One region of the Faecalibacterium sp. Marseille-Q4137 genome, then DNA from elsewhere that is predicted to be linked to it. Evidence: riboswitches for the same ligand, from Rfam matches in the RefSeq annotation. Region 1 holds a riboswitch; the other holds the start of a gene.
What was found. A riboswitch is a leader RNA that binds a small molecule or an ion and turns the genes downstream of it on or off. The one in region 1 is predicted to bind cyclic di-GMP.

Region 1 (7,973 bases):
CGGGTGAGAGAGCATTCCGGACCTGCCACCAGGTATTTTTCGATTGGGATGCACAAAATTTGAGCGGGCTGACCGAAGAGGAACAGCACCAGCTCCTGAGCCTGCTGCAAAAGGCAGCACGGACGAGGAAAGAGAGTGTGTAACATGTACGACACCATCCTGAGCCCCATTGATTACGGTGGATTGCAGCTGAAGAACCGCATCATCTTTGCCCCCACCACCTTCGGCCTTTCGGACGAGGAATATCTGGCAGAGATGGAGCGGCTGGCCAAGGGCGGCTGCGCCATGATCATCATCGGCGACGTGCCGGTGGCCAAGAGCCGGTTTGAGAAGTCCCTGTTTGACAAAAAGGGCTTTGCCTTCTATCAGCAGATCTGCGAGACTGCCCACAAATATGGCTGCAAGGTCTGCGCCCAGCTCCACCAGACCGATACCGACATGATGTCCATCATCAAGTGCATCCCGGGGATGCTGATGAAAAAGATCACCCCCGACCAGCTGCGGGAGCGGATGAACGATGCCGTGGGTCCCTACATCACCAAGATGTCCCAGAAAAAGATCCATCAGATCATCGCGGGCTTTGGCAAGGCCGCTGTGCTGGCAAAGCAGGCTGGCTTTGACATGGTGCAGGTGCACGGCGACCGGATGTGCGGCAGCTTCTCTTCCGCCATCTTCAACCACCGCACCGATGAATACGGCGGCAGTGCCGAGCGCCGCGCCCGCTTTGCCGTGGAGGCTGTCAAGGCAGTGCACGCCGCTGTGCCCGGCATGGCCATTGACTACAAGCTGGCTGTCCGGCAGGAGAACCCCCATTACGGCAACGCCGGTGTGGTGGAGGAGGAACTGGCCGTGTTCGTGCCCCTGCTGGTGCAGGCAGGCGTGACCAGCTTCCATGTGACACTGGCCAACCACTCTGCGCTGGAAAACACCATCCCGCCGGCCAACCACCCCGAGTTCAAGGAGACCGGCTGCTTCCTCAAGTTCTGCGATGAGGTGCGCCGGTATACCAGCGTGCCGCTCTGCGGTGTGGGCGGCCTGAACGACCCCGATTTTGTGGAGCAGCAGCTTGCCAGCGGCCGCATCCAGTGCGCGGCAATGTGCCGCCAGCTGCTGGCCGACCCCAACTGGGTCAACAAACTGCAGAGCGGCAATGCGGCAAAGATCCACCGCTGTGTCCGCTGCAACAAAAAGTGCCTGGGCGGCCTGATCGCCCATCAGGGCACCCGCTGTGTCTATGATGCCCTGAACGCAAAAGAACAGGGCAGCATCTGATATCAAAGAGAATAAAGGAGAATGACCATGAGCTACGCCATCGTTTTCAGCAGCAAGACCGGCAACACCCGCCTGCTGGCCGACACCCTTCGCGCAAGCTTGCCCCAGAATGAGTGCACCTACTTCGGAGCACCGGCTCCGGAAGCACTGGAGGCTGAGACCCTTTACATCGGCTTCTGGACGGACAAGGGCCATGCCGATGACACCCTCACCGCCTTTTTGCAGACCCTGAAGGGGAAGCGGGTCTTTTTGTTCGGTACCGCAGGCTTTGGCGGCAGTGCGGAATATTTCGAGCAGATCCTGGCAGCGGTGCAGAAATCGCTGGATGAGAGCAACACGGTCATTGGAACCTATATGTGCCAGGGCAAGATGCCCATGACTGTGCGCCAGCAGTACGAAAAGATGCTGCAGCAGCCCAACCATGCGCCCAATCTCGAAATGCTGATCGAGAATTTTGACAAGGCGCTGGCTCACCCGGATGCCGCAGACCTCGACCAGCTGCGCAAAAAGGCAGCAGAGGTGCAGGCATAACGGAAGAACTCTTCAAAAAGCAGATTTTTTGAGAAAGCTGCTCCAAAACAATTGACAGGTTCTGTCCGATGTGGTAGGATAGTGTCGAGGAAATGGAAACGGCTCCTCAAGGTGAATTGAATATTCTCGGCAAAACAGTCGAAAGGCTGTGACGCAAAGCTACAGGGCCTGTAAAATGGCAGCCAGCTGCTTCTCAAAGAAATCTTTCTTTGGGCGACCTGCTTAGAATTTCTAGGTGTTGTTTTGCTGAGTGTATTGCAGAACAACACCTTTTTTCGTTCTCAAATTTCTTCCCAAAAGAAGAAAGGCACGCAAAACTGAATATCCTCGGCAAAGCAGTCGAAAGGCTGTGACGCAAAGCTATAGGGCCTGTAAAATGGCAGCCAGTTGCTTCTCATCACCTGAGGGTCTCCACAGCGGAGATTGGGTGTTGAGTGACCTTCATCTGAAGCATCAGGTGTCGATTGCCGAGTATACCAGCAATCGACACCTTTTTTCATGGGGTAACACAAAAGAGGTTCAACACCATGCGTAACGCTTCGATGAAAGTCCTGAAGAATCTGGTCTGCTGCGCCGCATTCATCTGCCTGATGTTTGTTCTGGCAATGCCCGCACACGCAGCTTCCAAGGCCGATGAGCTGCTGCAGCTCGTCAACGCAGAGCGTGCACAGGCTGGTGTGGCTCCTCTGAGCATGGGCAGCAGCGCACTGAATGCTGCCGCACAGGCCCGTGCAAAAGAACTTACCGTCAATTACTCCTACAACCGCCCCAATGGCAGCCGCGAGTTCACCATCCTGCCGGAGTACGGTGTGGACGATGTTTCTGTGGGTGAGAACTACTGGGCAGCTGCTGAGAATGCTTCGGATGTGGTCGCCGCCTGGAATCGCTACGATTTCTTCAAGGAGCGGATGCTGGACAAGGATGCCACCTCCGTTGGCATTGGCTACTACGAGGGCGGCGAGTACGGCAATTACTGGGTGATGATCTTCACCTACGCCCGCGGCACCAGTGAGAACGGTTTCGCACAGGAAGTGCTGGCGCTGGTCAACGCTGAGCGTGCAAAGGAAAATCTGGCACCTCTGGCCATGGGCGATGCCAAGCTGCAGGCCGCCGCCGATGAGCGCGCAAAGGAAGTGGCAAAGGTCGCTTCCCACACCCGCCCCGATGGCACCAACTGCTTCACCGTGCTGAAGGAGTACGGTGTGTCTGATACCGCCACCGGCGAGAATGCCGCCTGGGGCGAGACTACGCCCGAAAAGGTCGTTGCAGACTGGATGGCTTCGGAAGGCCACCGTGTCAATATCATGGACCCCGCCGCCAAGTATATGTGCCTTGGCTACAACTACGATGCCAATTCTCAGTGGGGCCACAACTGGATCCAGATCTTCGCAAAGTAAGCGGATGACTTCCATTGAGCGTTGTACGATGAAATAAAACAGAGCAAAAAGAGATGCACCCCGCTCCCTGAACCTGAATCAGGAAGGCGGGGTGCATCTCTTTTGTTTTTTTATTCTGCTGCCATCTCAGCCACATCCTCGGGGCTGAAATCGCCCAAGGGCAGGATGAGTCGGCCCAGCGTCTCCTGCGGCAGGGCGGCAAGCCGGGCACTCTCGTCCGCAATTTCGGCAGGGCAGAGGACGTGCACGCCGTCCGCACCGGTCTCTACCCGGGCGCGGTGGCCAGTGGCAATGTACTGGATGCCCAGCCGGTCAGCCGCCGCCAGCAGGGCGGGGAAGCGCAGATCGGCCGGGGCAGCGGTCTCCTCGGCCAGCTGGCTGGCCAGTTCGCTGGCATTCAGGGTGATGCACTCGATGCCCAGAGCCTTGGCGGCTTCCTTGGCGGCATCCACAACGGGGTCATCGGTGCACAGACGCACCACAGCGCCCATCACCGCAAAGCCCTGCTGCTGTAAAATGCGGACAGCTGCTTTGCAGCCCGTGCCGCCGCACAGGCCCACCAGCACCTTGTCCTGCTGTTCATAGGTATCGAACCCGCTGCCGGGCAGAAATGTATCGCTCATCGTCCCTGTCTCCCTCCGTGTGCCTGACTTTGTGCCACGGCCAACTGGTCGCAGCGCTCATTTTCCGGGTGGCCTGCATGGCCCTTGACCCAGACATAGGTGATCTTGTGCCGGGCTTCCTGCTCCAATGCCTGTTCCCACAGGTCGGGGTTCAGGGCAGGGGAGCCGTCGGACTTTTTCCAGCCCCGGCGCTTCCAGCCCCTGGCCCAGCCCTTTTCCAGCCCGTTGATGACGTACTGGCTGTCAGAGCACAGCCGCACCTCACAGGGCTCCTTGAGCTGGCGCAGGGCCTCGATAAATGCGGTCAGCTCCATCCGGTTGTTGGTGGTGGAAGCATCGCCGCCGCTGAGCTCCTTTTCATAGACCTTGCCGTTGAAGCGGTAGCGCAGCACTGCACCCCAGCCGCCCGGGCCGGGGTTGCCGCTGCATGCGCCATCGGTGTAAACTTCGACTTGTTTCATCTGTTTCTCCCGGAACTTGAATTTTTGGATACCTCTATTTAGAGCTATTTTTCCGGTTCTGTCAAGAGGAAAACGTATCATCCCCGGCTTTTCCGGCAAAGCTTTGAATTGACAAAGTGGACAAGAAATACTATACTGTTTGTAACAAAATGCGTATAGGGGCGCACCGGTGCGGTGTGTCCGGCTGGAACGGGGCAGTGCCGCGGTCGCATCGAACAGATGGACTGATAGGGCAGAAATTACTCCGTTCCGGCCATCCCAGTGCCGAAAACGGGCATGGAAGCGAAAAATTCTATACGATGGTTTCGATGGGAGCGGCGGTGTGTTTGCTGCTCCTTCACAGCAGACAGGCCGCTCGCAAAGGGGTGTGCCTGCGTTTTGTAATTGATTTTGGAGGTACCGCATGGCACAGGTCAAAGAACAGAACCCGGCTCAGGCTCAGAACAATCCGAACAGAAACAGTGAATCCGGCGGGGAAAAGCGTACCCGCACCCGCCGCCCTTATTATAACCGGCGGCCCCGCCGTACTCAGCAGTCCAAGGAGGCCGCTGTGCCCATCCACATCTACCCGCTGGGCGGTCTGGGTGAAGTGGGCAAGAACATGACCGTGTATGAGTGCAACGGGGATATGATCATTGTGGACTGCGGCCTTGTATTCCCGGACAGTGAGATGTACGGCGTGGACATGGTCATCCCTGACTTTACCTTTGTGGTGCAGAATAGGGACAAGATCAAGGGCCTGCTCATCACCCACGGCCACGAAGACCACATCGGCAGCATTCCCTACCTGCTGCAGAAGTTTGATCTGCCCATCTACGGCACCCGGCTGACCTGCGGCCTCATCCGGAACAAGCTGGAGGAGTTTGGTCTGGCGGGCAAGACCAAGTTCGTGGAGATCACCCCCAAACAGAAGATCAAGCTGGGCTGCTTTACCGTGGAGCCCATCCATGTCAACCACTCCATCCCCGACTCCGTGGCCTTTGCCATTGACAGCCCTGCCGGAACGATCATCCAGACCGGCGACTTCAAGATCGATTACACCCCGCTGGCCTGCGGCGTGACCGACCTGACCACCCTTTCAGAGTATGGTCAGAAGGGTGTGCTGGCTCTGCTGAGCGATTCCACCAACGCCGAGCGCCCGGGCTTTACCGCCACGGAGCAGAAGGTGGCCGCCGGTGTCCGCAACCTGTTTGCCCGTGCCCGGAACAAGCGCATCATCATTGCGACCTTTGCGTCCAATATCTACCGCGTCCAGCAGATCATCGACCTAGCCGTGGAGGATGGCCGCAAGGTGGCGTTCAGCGGCCGCAGCATGGTCAATAACACTGCCATGGCGCAGGAGCTGGGTTATATGCACATCCCCGAGGGCACCCTCATCAGTGTGGATGAGCTGAACCAGTACCCGCCGGAGCAGGTGGTGCTGATCACCACCGGCAGCCAGGGTGAGCCCCTGAGCGCCCTTTCCCGCATGGCCTCCTGCAGCCACCGCCAGGTGCGGGTGGGCCCCGGCGACTTCATCATCATCTCCGCCAACCCCATTCCCGGCAACGAGAAGAGCGTGACCAAGATCGTCAACGGTCTGCTCCTGCTGGGCGCGGAGGTCATTTACGAGAGCATGTATGATGTCCATGTTTCCGGCCACGCCTGCCAGGAAGAGCAGAAGCTGATGCTCACCCTGACCAGACCCAAGTATTTCCTGCCCGTGCACGGCGAGTACAAGCAGCTGAAAAAGCATGCCCTGACCGCCGCGTCTCTGGGCATTCCCACCAGCAACATCCTCATTGCCGAGAACGGCTCCAACGTGATCCTGAGCCGGGACGAGATCAAACTGGGCGAGCCTGTCACCGCCGGTGCTGTGATGGTGGACGGCCTGGGCGTGGGCGATGTGGGCAATGTGGTCCTGCGTGACCGCAAGCATCTCTCTGAGGACGGTCTGGTCATCATTGTGGCTACCGTGGACAGCAAGACCGGCAAGGTGCTGGCGGGGCCTGACCTTGTGAGCCGCGGCTTTGTCTATGTGCGCGAGAACGAGAGCCTGATGGACGGGGCACAGAGCATTGTGGAAAACGCGCTGGATCGCTGCGTGGAAGAGCATGTGCGCGACTGGAACAGCGTCAAGACCCGGGTGCGTGAGGCGCTGAGCAGCTATATCTACCGCCGCACCAAGCGCAGCCCGATGATCCTCCCCATTCTGATGGAGGTATAAGCCGGAAGCCGCCCCGCCGGGGCAGGCAGACCAGGAGGCAGAAGATCCCATGAAACAAAAACCGAGATGGACGTTGGAAATGCTGATCGCCGCGCTGGCAGTGCTGTGTGCACTGCTGACACTGGCGCTTCTGGTGCAGCGGCCCGCGGGCTGGCCTGCGCTGGCAGTGCTGGTGGTGCTGTGGGGCATCGGCATCTGCGTTTTCCGGTATCAGCTGCGGCGCTGGACCGCCAAGTGGGTGGCTGGCGGCAGCTTTGAAAATTCCAGGACCCAATACAGCCTGGAATCCCTCTCTCAGCCGGCGGCTCTGCTTTCTGGCGAGACGGTGCTGTGGTACAACAGCCGCTTCCGCACGGCGCTGCTGGGCGGCGAGGACCGGCTTGCAGGCAGGGCACAGAAGCTGCTGCCCGGCCTGGACACCGCACAGGCCCGCACCCCGGAGGGGCAGCAGCTCAATCTGGCCGATGGTGTGTGGAATGTGCACAGCAGTACCGTGCCGGGCGGCAGCGAGAGTATGACGCTGCTTGTGTTCAATGAGGAGACCGCCCTGCGCAGGATCGAAACGGAGTACAAGGCCAGCCGCCCGGGTTACATGGTGTTCCTGGTGGACGGCTACGACGATGTGTTCAGCGATATGCTGGACAGTGAGCGCGCCCGCCTGCTGGAGGGCATCAACCGGGTGCTGGAGGATATGATCGGCCGGGGCACGGGCTTTTTGCGCCGCGTTGCCAGCGGCCGCTATATCGCCGTGGTGGAAGAGCGCCATCTGGAGCAGTACGCCCAGCGCGGCTACGATGTGCTGGATAAGATCCGTGCGCTGGACCCCAGCGTGAACCTGTCCATCTCCATTGGCATCGGGCGCGGAGCCAAGACCCTGCGGGAAGCCCAGGATATGGCCGTGCAGGCGCTGGATATGGCGCAGGGCCGCGGCGGCGATCAGGCCGCTGAGATGACCCCGGACGGCTTTACCTTTTACGGCGGCGTGAGCCACGGCGTGGAAAAGCGCAGCAAGGTGCGCAGCCGCATCGTGGCCGACCAGCTGGTCAGGCTCGTCAAGGAGGCGGACCATGTGGTCATCATGGGCCACCGGATGAGCGATCTGGATGCCATCGGCGCTGCCGAGGGCGTGCTGCGCATCTGCAAGATCTGCGATGTCCCGGCGGTGATCGCCGTCAGGCGGGATGCCACGCTGGCGGGCAGCCTGATCGATGCCCTGTGCCGGGCCGGGCAGGCGGATGATTTCATCGACCCCAAGGCGGCGCTGCCCATTATCTCCAAGAAAACGCTCTGCGTGGTGGTGGATACATACCAGCTGGGCCTTGTGGAAAGTAAGGAGATCCTGGAAAGGTGCGGCAAGGTGGCCGTTATCGACCACCACCGCAAGGGCGTGGGCTTCATCGAGCACGCAGACCTTGTCTGCCACGAGCCCTACTCCTCCTCGGCCAGTGAGCTGGTCACGGAGCTTTTGCAGTATGTGGGCGAC
Region 2 (7,973 bases), on a different contig from region 1:
GCAATGAGCGAAAGGGACATGCAAATGAGCAATTGCTCCATAAAATAAGATCCTCCTCAGGAATTAAGATACGTTAAAAAGTATATCTTATCTGAGGAGGAAAAGCAACATTTGTTAATTGAATTTAAAAATCTTCTGTGCAAGGCGGTAACCGCCCAGCACGAGCTTGTCGCCCTTGGGGATCTTCAGGTTGGTCACGCCGCCAAAGCCGTAGCGGATGGAGCGGTAGACCCCGGCACTGGTGTGTGCCTTGAGGTAGGCCCACAGTTCGTTCTCCTTCTGCTTGGCGGCGGCACTGCCGTCCAGCAGAAGGAAGATGTCGCTGATGGCCATCATCATGGAGAGGTAGTGCAGCATATAGCTGCGCAGCTTCTTCTGGCCCTTGAGGGCATCCAGGTCCTGGCAGTCGATCATGTGGCGGGTCACCCGCAGCTGCTGATCCACCCGCTTGACCATCACACTCTCGTTCACGCTCTGGTCGGCCCGGCCGATGAAGTAGCGGTACAGGTCCAGATCCATATAATACATGCTCTTGACAAAGGGCAGGGGCTGGTAGACAAAGATGTTGTCCACATAGAAGGTGTGCTTGGGCAGCACCATGCCGCAGTCCCGCAGCACCTGTGTGCGGTACATCACCGAGTGCATCAGCAGGTTCTGGTCGGGCCGGAAGTGGCCGACATGCGTCCAGCTGAACAGTCGGTTCTGGGGGAACACGTTGGTGTAGCGCACGGTATGGCTGGTGTTGTCCTCCACGTGCTCGTAGACATAGTTGCAGATCATCAGGTCAGGCGCGGTGCCCCGGGCAGTCAGCGTGTTCAGCTTGGCCAGCACGGTCCTGAGGGCTGCTTCGTCCAGCCAGTCGTCGCTGTCCACTACCTTGTAATACAGGCCGGTGGCGTTGCGGATGCCCTGATTCACGCCCTCGCCGTGGCCGCCGTTCTCCTGATGGATGGCCTTGACGATGGTGGGATATTTGGCGGCGTACTCGTCGCAGATAGCGGGGGTGTCATCCTTGGTGGAACCATCGTCCACCAGGATGATCTCGGCCTGCTCCCCGGCGGAGAGCAGGGTCTCGATGCAGTGGCGCATATATGCCGCCGAGTTGTAGCACGGGACGGCGAAGGTGATCAATTTCTGAGCCATACAAAATACTCCTTTGCTCTTTTCCGGCAGATGCACAAGGCAGGGGCCGGGATGGAGATATGTACTCATATTATAGCATTTTTGTGCAGGAAATGCTATCGAACGTGGGAAATGTCAGAGATGTTTTACAATTATCCGGGGAGTTGTGGTATACTGATTGGGTTATAAACCTCTCAGGCCGCTTTGCGTCCAGCTCCCCTGGTAGGGGAGCCAAGACTTGCCTCTCCTACTAGGAGAGGTGGCATTGCGAAGCAATGACGGAGCGGTTTTGTATGGATAGGAGGAACCATGGAAAGTCCGCATAGTATTCTGAAAAAAGTCTTTGGCTACGACAGCTTCCGCCCGGGGCAGGAGGAGATCGTCTCCCGCCTGCTGGCCGGGCAGGATGTGCTGGCCGTGATGCCCACAGGTGCGGGCAAGTCCATCTGCTATCAGGTGCCGGCCCTGCTGCTGCCGGGCATCACCATCGTGGTCTCGCCGCTGGTCAGCCTGATGAAGGATCAGGTGGGGGCGCTGGTACAGGCCGGTGTGGCGGCAGCTTTCCTGAACAACAGCCTGACGGACAACCAGAAGGCCCTGATGCTCCGCCGCGCCCGGGAGGGGTGGTATAAGATCATCTATGTGGCTCCGGAGCGGCTGGAGATGCCGGGCTTCCAGCGGTTTGCGCAGGAGCGGGAGATCAGCATGGTCACGGTGGACGAGGCCCACTGCATCAGTCAGTGGGGGCAGGACTTCCGCCCCAGCTACCTGCGCATCAGGGCGTTTGTGGACAGCCTGCCCAAGCGCCCGGTGGTGGGAGCCTTTACGGCCACCGCCACGGCCCATGTGCGGGAGGACATCCGCACCCATCTGGAACTCCACACCCCCTACGAGGTGACCACCAGCTTCGACCGGCCCAACCTCTATTTTGCCACCCGCAGGGCCCTGCCCAGCGAGAAGCCCAAAGTTCTGCTCGACCTTGTGCTCAGGGAGCGGGACAATGCGGGCATCATCTATTGCAGTACCACCCGGCAGGTGGACGAGACCACCCGCCTGCTGCAGAGCCGGGGAATCCGTGCGGCAGCCTACCACGCCAAACTGGATGCGGATACCCGGCGGCAGAATCAGGACGATTTCCTCTATGACCGGGTGCAGATCATGGTGGCGACCAATGCCTTCGGCATGGGCATCGATAAGCCAAACGTCCAGTTCGTCATCCATTATAATATGCCCAAGGATCTGGAGAGCTATTATCAGGAGGCGGGCCGCGCGGGCCGTGACGGGGAGCCAGCCCGCTGCACCCTGCTCTATTCCGGCACCGATGTGCGCACCATCCGGTTCTTCATCGACAAGGAGATGGAGGCTGACAACGGCCTGCCTGCGGATGTCAAGGCCGAAGCGGCACGCAAGGCAGAGGAACGGCTCAAATACATGACCTTCTACTCCACCACGCTGCGCTGCCTGCGGGGGTATCTGCTGAGCTACTTCGGCGAGGCCGCGCCCCAGAAGTGCGAGAACTGTTCCAACTGTCTGCTGGCAGCACAGGCTGCCGAACAGGTGGAGGAGCAGGCGGCACAGGCCCGCCAGCGTGCCGCAGCCAGTGCAAAGCGGCTGGCCTCGGCCTCCCGCCGCCGTGCCGACGAAGATGCCCTCAGCGAAGCGGACGAGAAGCTGCTGGCTGCCCTCTATGCCCTGCGCAAGCGGCTGGCCGCAAAGCAGAAGCTCCCTGCCTATATGGTGTTCAATGATTCCACCCTCCGCCAGATGGCGCTGAAAAAGCCCCTGAGCGTGGAGGAACTGCTCAATATCCCCGGTGTGGGCGAGAAAAAGGCCGCCCGCTATGGGCAGGAGTTCCTGAGTGTCATTGAGGATATGGTAAGTTCAAGGTAACATAAAACAGAAAGGAAAAACCGGAAATGCCGCTCTGGGCTGAAAAGCTCGGGCGGCATTTCTGGTTTCGTCACTCTTTGACGGCCTCACCCTCTCAGTCTCGCTATCGCTCGACAGCTCTCCCGAAGGGAGAGGTGGCATTGCGCAGCAATGACGGAGAGGGCCACCCCCCATCCCAGTCAAACTACACTAAAAAATAGACTATATTTGTAACATATTCCGAACATGACAAAAACACTTGATTTATATGTAGGGGGGGGGGGTATAATAGGATGTGCAAGAGCACCCCCGCAAAACAGAAGAATTGGCAAACCAGCCGGAAGGCTGCGACGCAAAGCTAAAGGGCCCAGACCGGGCAACCAGCTGCACTTCCCAAGAAGTACATCCACAGCGCCACACCAGCCTTTCGGGGCAGGTGCGGCGCTTTTTTACGTTTGCGGTGGGTGCAATACACATTTGGGGTAGACTCTAAAGGAGGAATCACAATGAAACTCAAACGACTTGTCAGCGCCATTCTGGCCGTTGGCATGGCTTTGACAATGCTGCCCACGGCGGCGTTTGCGGCAGATAAACCTACGTATGTGAATCATCTTAGTTTTATTGGTGACCAGCCGGATACCAAAGGGAAAAATGCGGTTAATGGTATGATCATTGTTGATCATGCCTATAATTGGTCATGGTCAGGTAGTGATGCGTCATCATATAAATTAAATTTCACTGCTACTTTTGATCCTAATGAAGTCAATGCTGAAGTGCCAAATACTATCCCATGTGAGGTTCGCAACCAAGCTGGAATAATCAAAGATGGCATCTTTCAGAAATGTGTTTATAACTTTTCAACGATTGAGAATGGACAATTCGAATCGATCGATGCACGTTCATCTGGAATAGTGAAAGGTGGATATATCAAGAATTACACTTCTACTGTATCTGATAACACAGAGTTCGAGAATGGAATTGTCTACGGAAGCTTTGAAATGACAAAGGGAACGCTTACCGGTGGTCTGATTTGCCAGCTTCCGGATAATTTTACATCGACGACATATCAGTATCTGAAAGCACCCGGATGCTCGATTATTCCGGTGATTCCTAACCTTCCGGAGGATGTTGTCTTTAATGAAAGTGTTTATATGGTAGGTAAGAATCAGCCCCATACTTTCAAAGTTATCGCTACTTCCAAGACATTCCGTAATTGGAATTATGACGAAAGCCTTTCTCCTTATATTATTAAAATTGATGATAAGACGCTTCAGGTTACAGTGCCTGATACAGGAAATATCTATATTGAGGCCGCTGTTGATAAGGTTCCGCTTTCGGAGAATACGATTGGTCTTGTTGATGGCAAAATAGTTCCCGTGGATAAAGACGGCGAACTTTACTCTGGTAGCGAACATGATGGGTGGATTTATAATTCTAATACAAACACTTTAACCATTAAAGAGAAGTGTGATGATGGTACTGATAGTATCGTTGATTTAGGAAATACAGAGGTCGATTGGAATATCAAAAATTTCGGCATCATCAATGGGGGTATTTTTATCTCTGAAAATCCGTCTGAGGGCACTCTTAGAAACGAAGAAACCGGCAAGATTGAGGGTGGGAAATTTAATACTTCTGTAAGAAACTTCGGAACTATCGATGACGGTATATTTAATTTCAGCGTAAGCAATTATGGCACAGTAAATAATGGTACATTTACCGATCGCTATTCAAATGCCTCTGTATCCAAAACAAATCCAGATAATACTGTTACTAAAAATTACGGATTTACTAATGGCGGTATTTTTTCACGATATGCAAGCTTCGACAATCAGCCCGACATTAAACTCAGCTGGGTCACTCTGAACAACTGCACCGCCAACGGCATCTCCGGCTTGGTGGGCGTTGTGGGCAACCAGACCCTGAACGTGGAAGCAGATGCAACCTCCTGGACCGGCTGGGAAGTCACTGCCGACCCGAGCTATGAAGAAGCAATCACCAAGCAGGTGGGCAATACCACTGCATTTGACCTGACCTTGAACGGCGACGACGAGTGGAGCGTTACCCTGACCGCACAGGTCAAGGAAGGCTACTACCGGATGAGCCTGACCGATGGCACCGCCACCAATGCCGACGGCACAGAGATCACCTCTGCCAAGGCAGGCGATACCGTCAAGCTGACCGCTGCCGATGCCCCGGAGGGCATGGTGTTCGACCGCTGGGAGATTTCCCCTGCGGATGTGGCTCTGACGCTGGAAGAGGGCGGTTTTGATTCCCATGCCGCCACTGCAAGCTTCAAGATGCCTGCACAGACTTTGAGCATCCGTGCGATGTACCGGATGGCCGACCAGCCCGAGGAACCCAACGTTCTGGGCACCGTTGCCATGGTGGCAACCGCCGGTGTGGGCGCTGCTGTGGTTGGTTATACCGGCTACATGATCGGCACCGAGCTGTATCTGAACACTGTCCTGCCCGATGGTGTGGCCATCCCGCAGAACACCGCCGAACTGGCAAAGCTGGTCTGGACTGAAGCCGGAAAGCCTGCCCCTGCCGCTGTGATGGCTCCCGATGCCACCGATGAACAGAAGGCTCTGACTTGGGCCATCGAGAACCAGCTCATCTCCGCCGATAAGGCCGCAGACGCTTCTGTGAGCCGCTGGGAAGTTATCCAGACTTGGAATAAGGCGCAGGAGATGAAGGGGTAAGATATCCTTCGTACAACCTCTCAGTCGCCTGCGGCGACAGCGTACGGGTTGCGGCTCCCAGCGTCCGCATCGTGCAAGGTTTTGCACTTGCGTCCTGCTGGCCGCTGCCCCAACAACTCCTCCCTGCTTCCGCCACTGGCGGCGGTCGTCGTCGTTGCCTTACTAGGGGAGGTGGCATTGCGCAAGCAATGACGGAGAGGGTGAGGATGCTAACCAATCAAGCCATTCACTGATTATATTCCCAAAACCGGAAATGCCGCCCTGAGCCGTAAAAAGCTCAGGGCGGCATTTCTGGTTATTTGCGGTTTTCTTTACATGGTGTGTGTCGCAAAGACTTTTTCGTCCTCCCACCAGACGGGGGCCTTTGCGGCAAGGCTTTTGGGCACATCCAGAAGCCGCTGGTTGGAGCTGCCCCGGAAGCGCAGGGAGATATCGTGCAGGGCTTCCACAAAGCGGCCATCCACCAGAACATCCAGCAGACTCAGCAGCTCATCGGTGACCTCACAGCGGGCCGGGCAGGGAACACTGCCGGTCAGCTGCTCCCAGGTGTAACCGGAATAGCACCAGACGCTCTTATCCGGGTACAGCGCCCTGAAGCTGCGGACAAAGGGCAGCAGCTCCCGCTGATTCTCCGGCTCAAAAGGCTCACCACCCAGCAGGGAGATGCCTGCAATATAGTCGGGCTGGCAGGATGCAAAGATCTCGTTGCGCACAGCCTTGTCGAAAGGCTGACCGTACCCGAAATCCCATGCCACCTCGTTGAAGCAGCCCGGGCAGTGGTGCCTGCAGCCCGAAACAAAGATGCTGGTGCGCACCCCCGGCCCGTTGGCAATGTCGTAATACTTAATTGTTGCGTAATTCATAGATAAAACTCCATATAAAAAGCTCCCCCTCTCGGGGGAGCTGTCAATGCGAAGCGTTGACTGAGAGGGTTACAGATGCAGCACCCGATCCTTGATCTCCTGTGTCCGGCCCTGGTTCCAGAACTGGGTGCCGATATAACCGCAGGTGCGGCGGGCAACGTTCAGCTTGTTCTGGTCACGGTTGCCGCACTTGGGGCACTCCCACACCAACTTGCCGTCATCCTCAACGATCTTGATCTCTCCATCGTAGCCGCAGCACTGGCAGTAATCGGACTTGGTGTTCAACTCGGCATACATGATGTTGTCGTAGATGAACTGCAGCACGCTTATCACGGCCTCCAGATTGTCCTGCATGTTGGGCACTTCCACATAGCTGATGGCACCGCCCGGGGACAGCTTCTGGAACTCGCTCTCAAACTTGAGCTTGGTGAAGGCATCAATGGGCTCCGAAACATGGACGTGGTAGCTGTTGGTGATATAGTTCTTATCGGTGATGCCGGGCACGATGCCGAACCGCTTCTGCAGGCACTTGGCAAACTTGTAGGTGGTGGATTCCAGCGGGGTGCCGTAGAGAGAGTAATCCATATTCTCGGCCTTCTTCCACTCGGTGCACTTGTCGTTCATGTGCTGCATCACGCTCAGGGCAAAAGGCTTGGCACCGGCATCGGTGTGGCTCTTGCCGGTCATATACTTCACGCACTCATACAGACCAGCGTAGCCCAGGCTGATGGTGGAATAGCCGCCAAAGAGCAGCTTGTCGATCTTCTCGCCCTTCTTCAGGCGGGCCAGTGCGCCGTACTGCCACAGAATGGGGGCGGCATCGCTGGGGGTGCCCATCAGGCGCTGATGGCGGGCCTGCAGTGCCTTGTGGCAGAGAGCCAGACGTTCGTCAAAGATCTTCCAGAACTTCTCGAAGTTGCCGCCGGAAGAAAGGGCTACATCCACCAGATTGATGGTGACAACACCTTGATTGAAGCGGCCGTAGTATTTGGGCTTGCCGGTCTCGGGGTCCACATAGGGAGTCAGGAAGCTGCGGCAGCCCATGCAGGTGTAGCAGTGGCCTTCGCCATTTTTGTCCACCTTGAGCTCGAGCATCTTCTTCTCAGAGATGTAGTCGGGCACCATCCGCTTGGCAGTGCACTTGGCAGCCAATTCGGTCAGGTAATAATAAGGAGTGCCGGGGCGGATGTTGTCCTCTTCCAGCACATAGATCAGCTTGGGGAAGGCGGGGGTGATCCAGACACCGGCCTCGTTCTTCACGCCCTGATAGCGCTGACGGATGGTCTCCTCGATGATGATGGCAAGGTCGGCCTTTTCCTGTGCGTTGCGGGCTTCTCCCAGATACATGAACACGGTGATGAAGGGGGCCTGACCGTTGGTGGTCATCAGGGTCACGACCTGATACTGGATGGTC

Region 2: linked by a shared signal. The riboswitch ahead of J3353_RS13385 (hypothetical protein) and the one ahead of J3353_RS02715 (CAP domain-containing protein) in region 1 are both predicted to bind cyclic di-GMP.

Annotation. Positions count from the first base shown of each region.
Region 1 is NZ_JAFREK010000004.1:22,040-30,012, reverse strand. Features, by position in the region: gene bilQ (bilirubin utilization transcriptional regulator BilQ) at 1-143, shown strand, start outside; gene bilR (bilirubin reductase) at 145-1,272, shown strand; gene bilS (flavodoxin family protein BilS) at 1,300-1,803, shown strand; cyclic di-GMP riboswitch class I at 1,922-1,997, shown strand; cyclic di-GMP riboswitch class I at 2,123-2,198, shown strand; gene J3353_RS02715 (CAP domain-containing protein) at 2,331-3,200, shown strand; gene J3353_RS02710 (hypothetical protein) at 3,311-3,823, opposite strand; gene rnhA (ribonuclease HI) at 3,820-4,284, opposite strand; gene J3353_RS02700 (ribonuclease J) at 4,688-6,490, shown strand; gene J3353_RS02695 (DHH family phosphoesterase) at 6,540-7,973, shown strand, end outside.
Region 2 is NZ_JAFREK010000042.1:1,404-9,376, reverse strand. Features, by position in the region: gene J3353_RS13400 (cation:proton antiporter) at 1-41, opposite strand, end outside; gene J3353_RS13395 (glycosyltransferase family 2 protein) at 115-1,143, opposite strand; gene J3353_RS13390 (ATP-dependent DNA helicase RecQ) at 1,432-3,012, shown strand; cyclic di-GMP riboswitch class I at 3,309-3,383, shown strand; gene J3353_RS13385 (hypothetical protein) at 3,498-5,696, shown strand; gene nrdG (anaerobic ribonucleoside-triphosphate reductase activating protein) at 6,008-6,559, opposite strand; gene nrdD (anaerobic ribonucleoside-triphosphate reductase) at 6,629-7,973, opposite strand, start outside.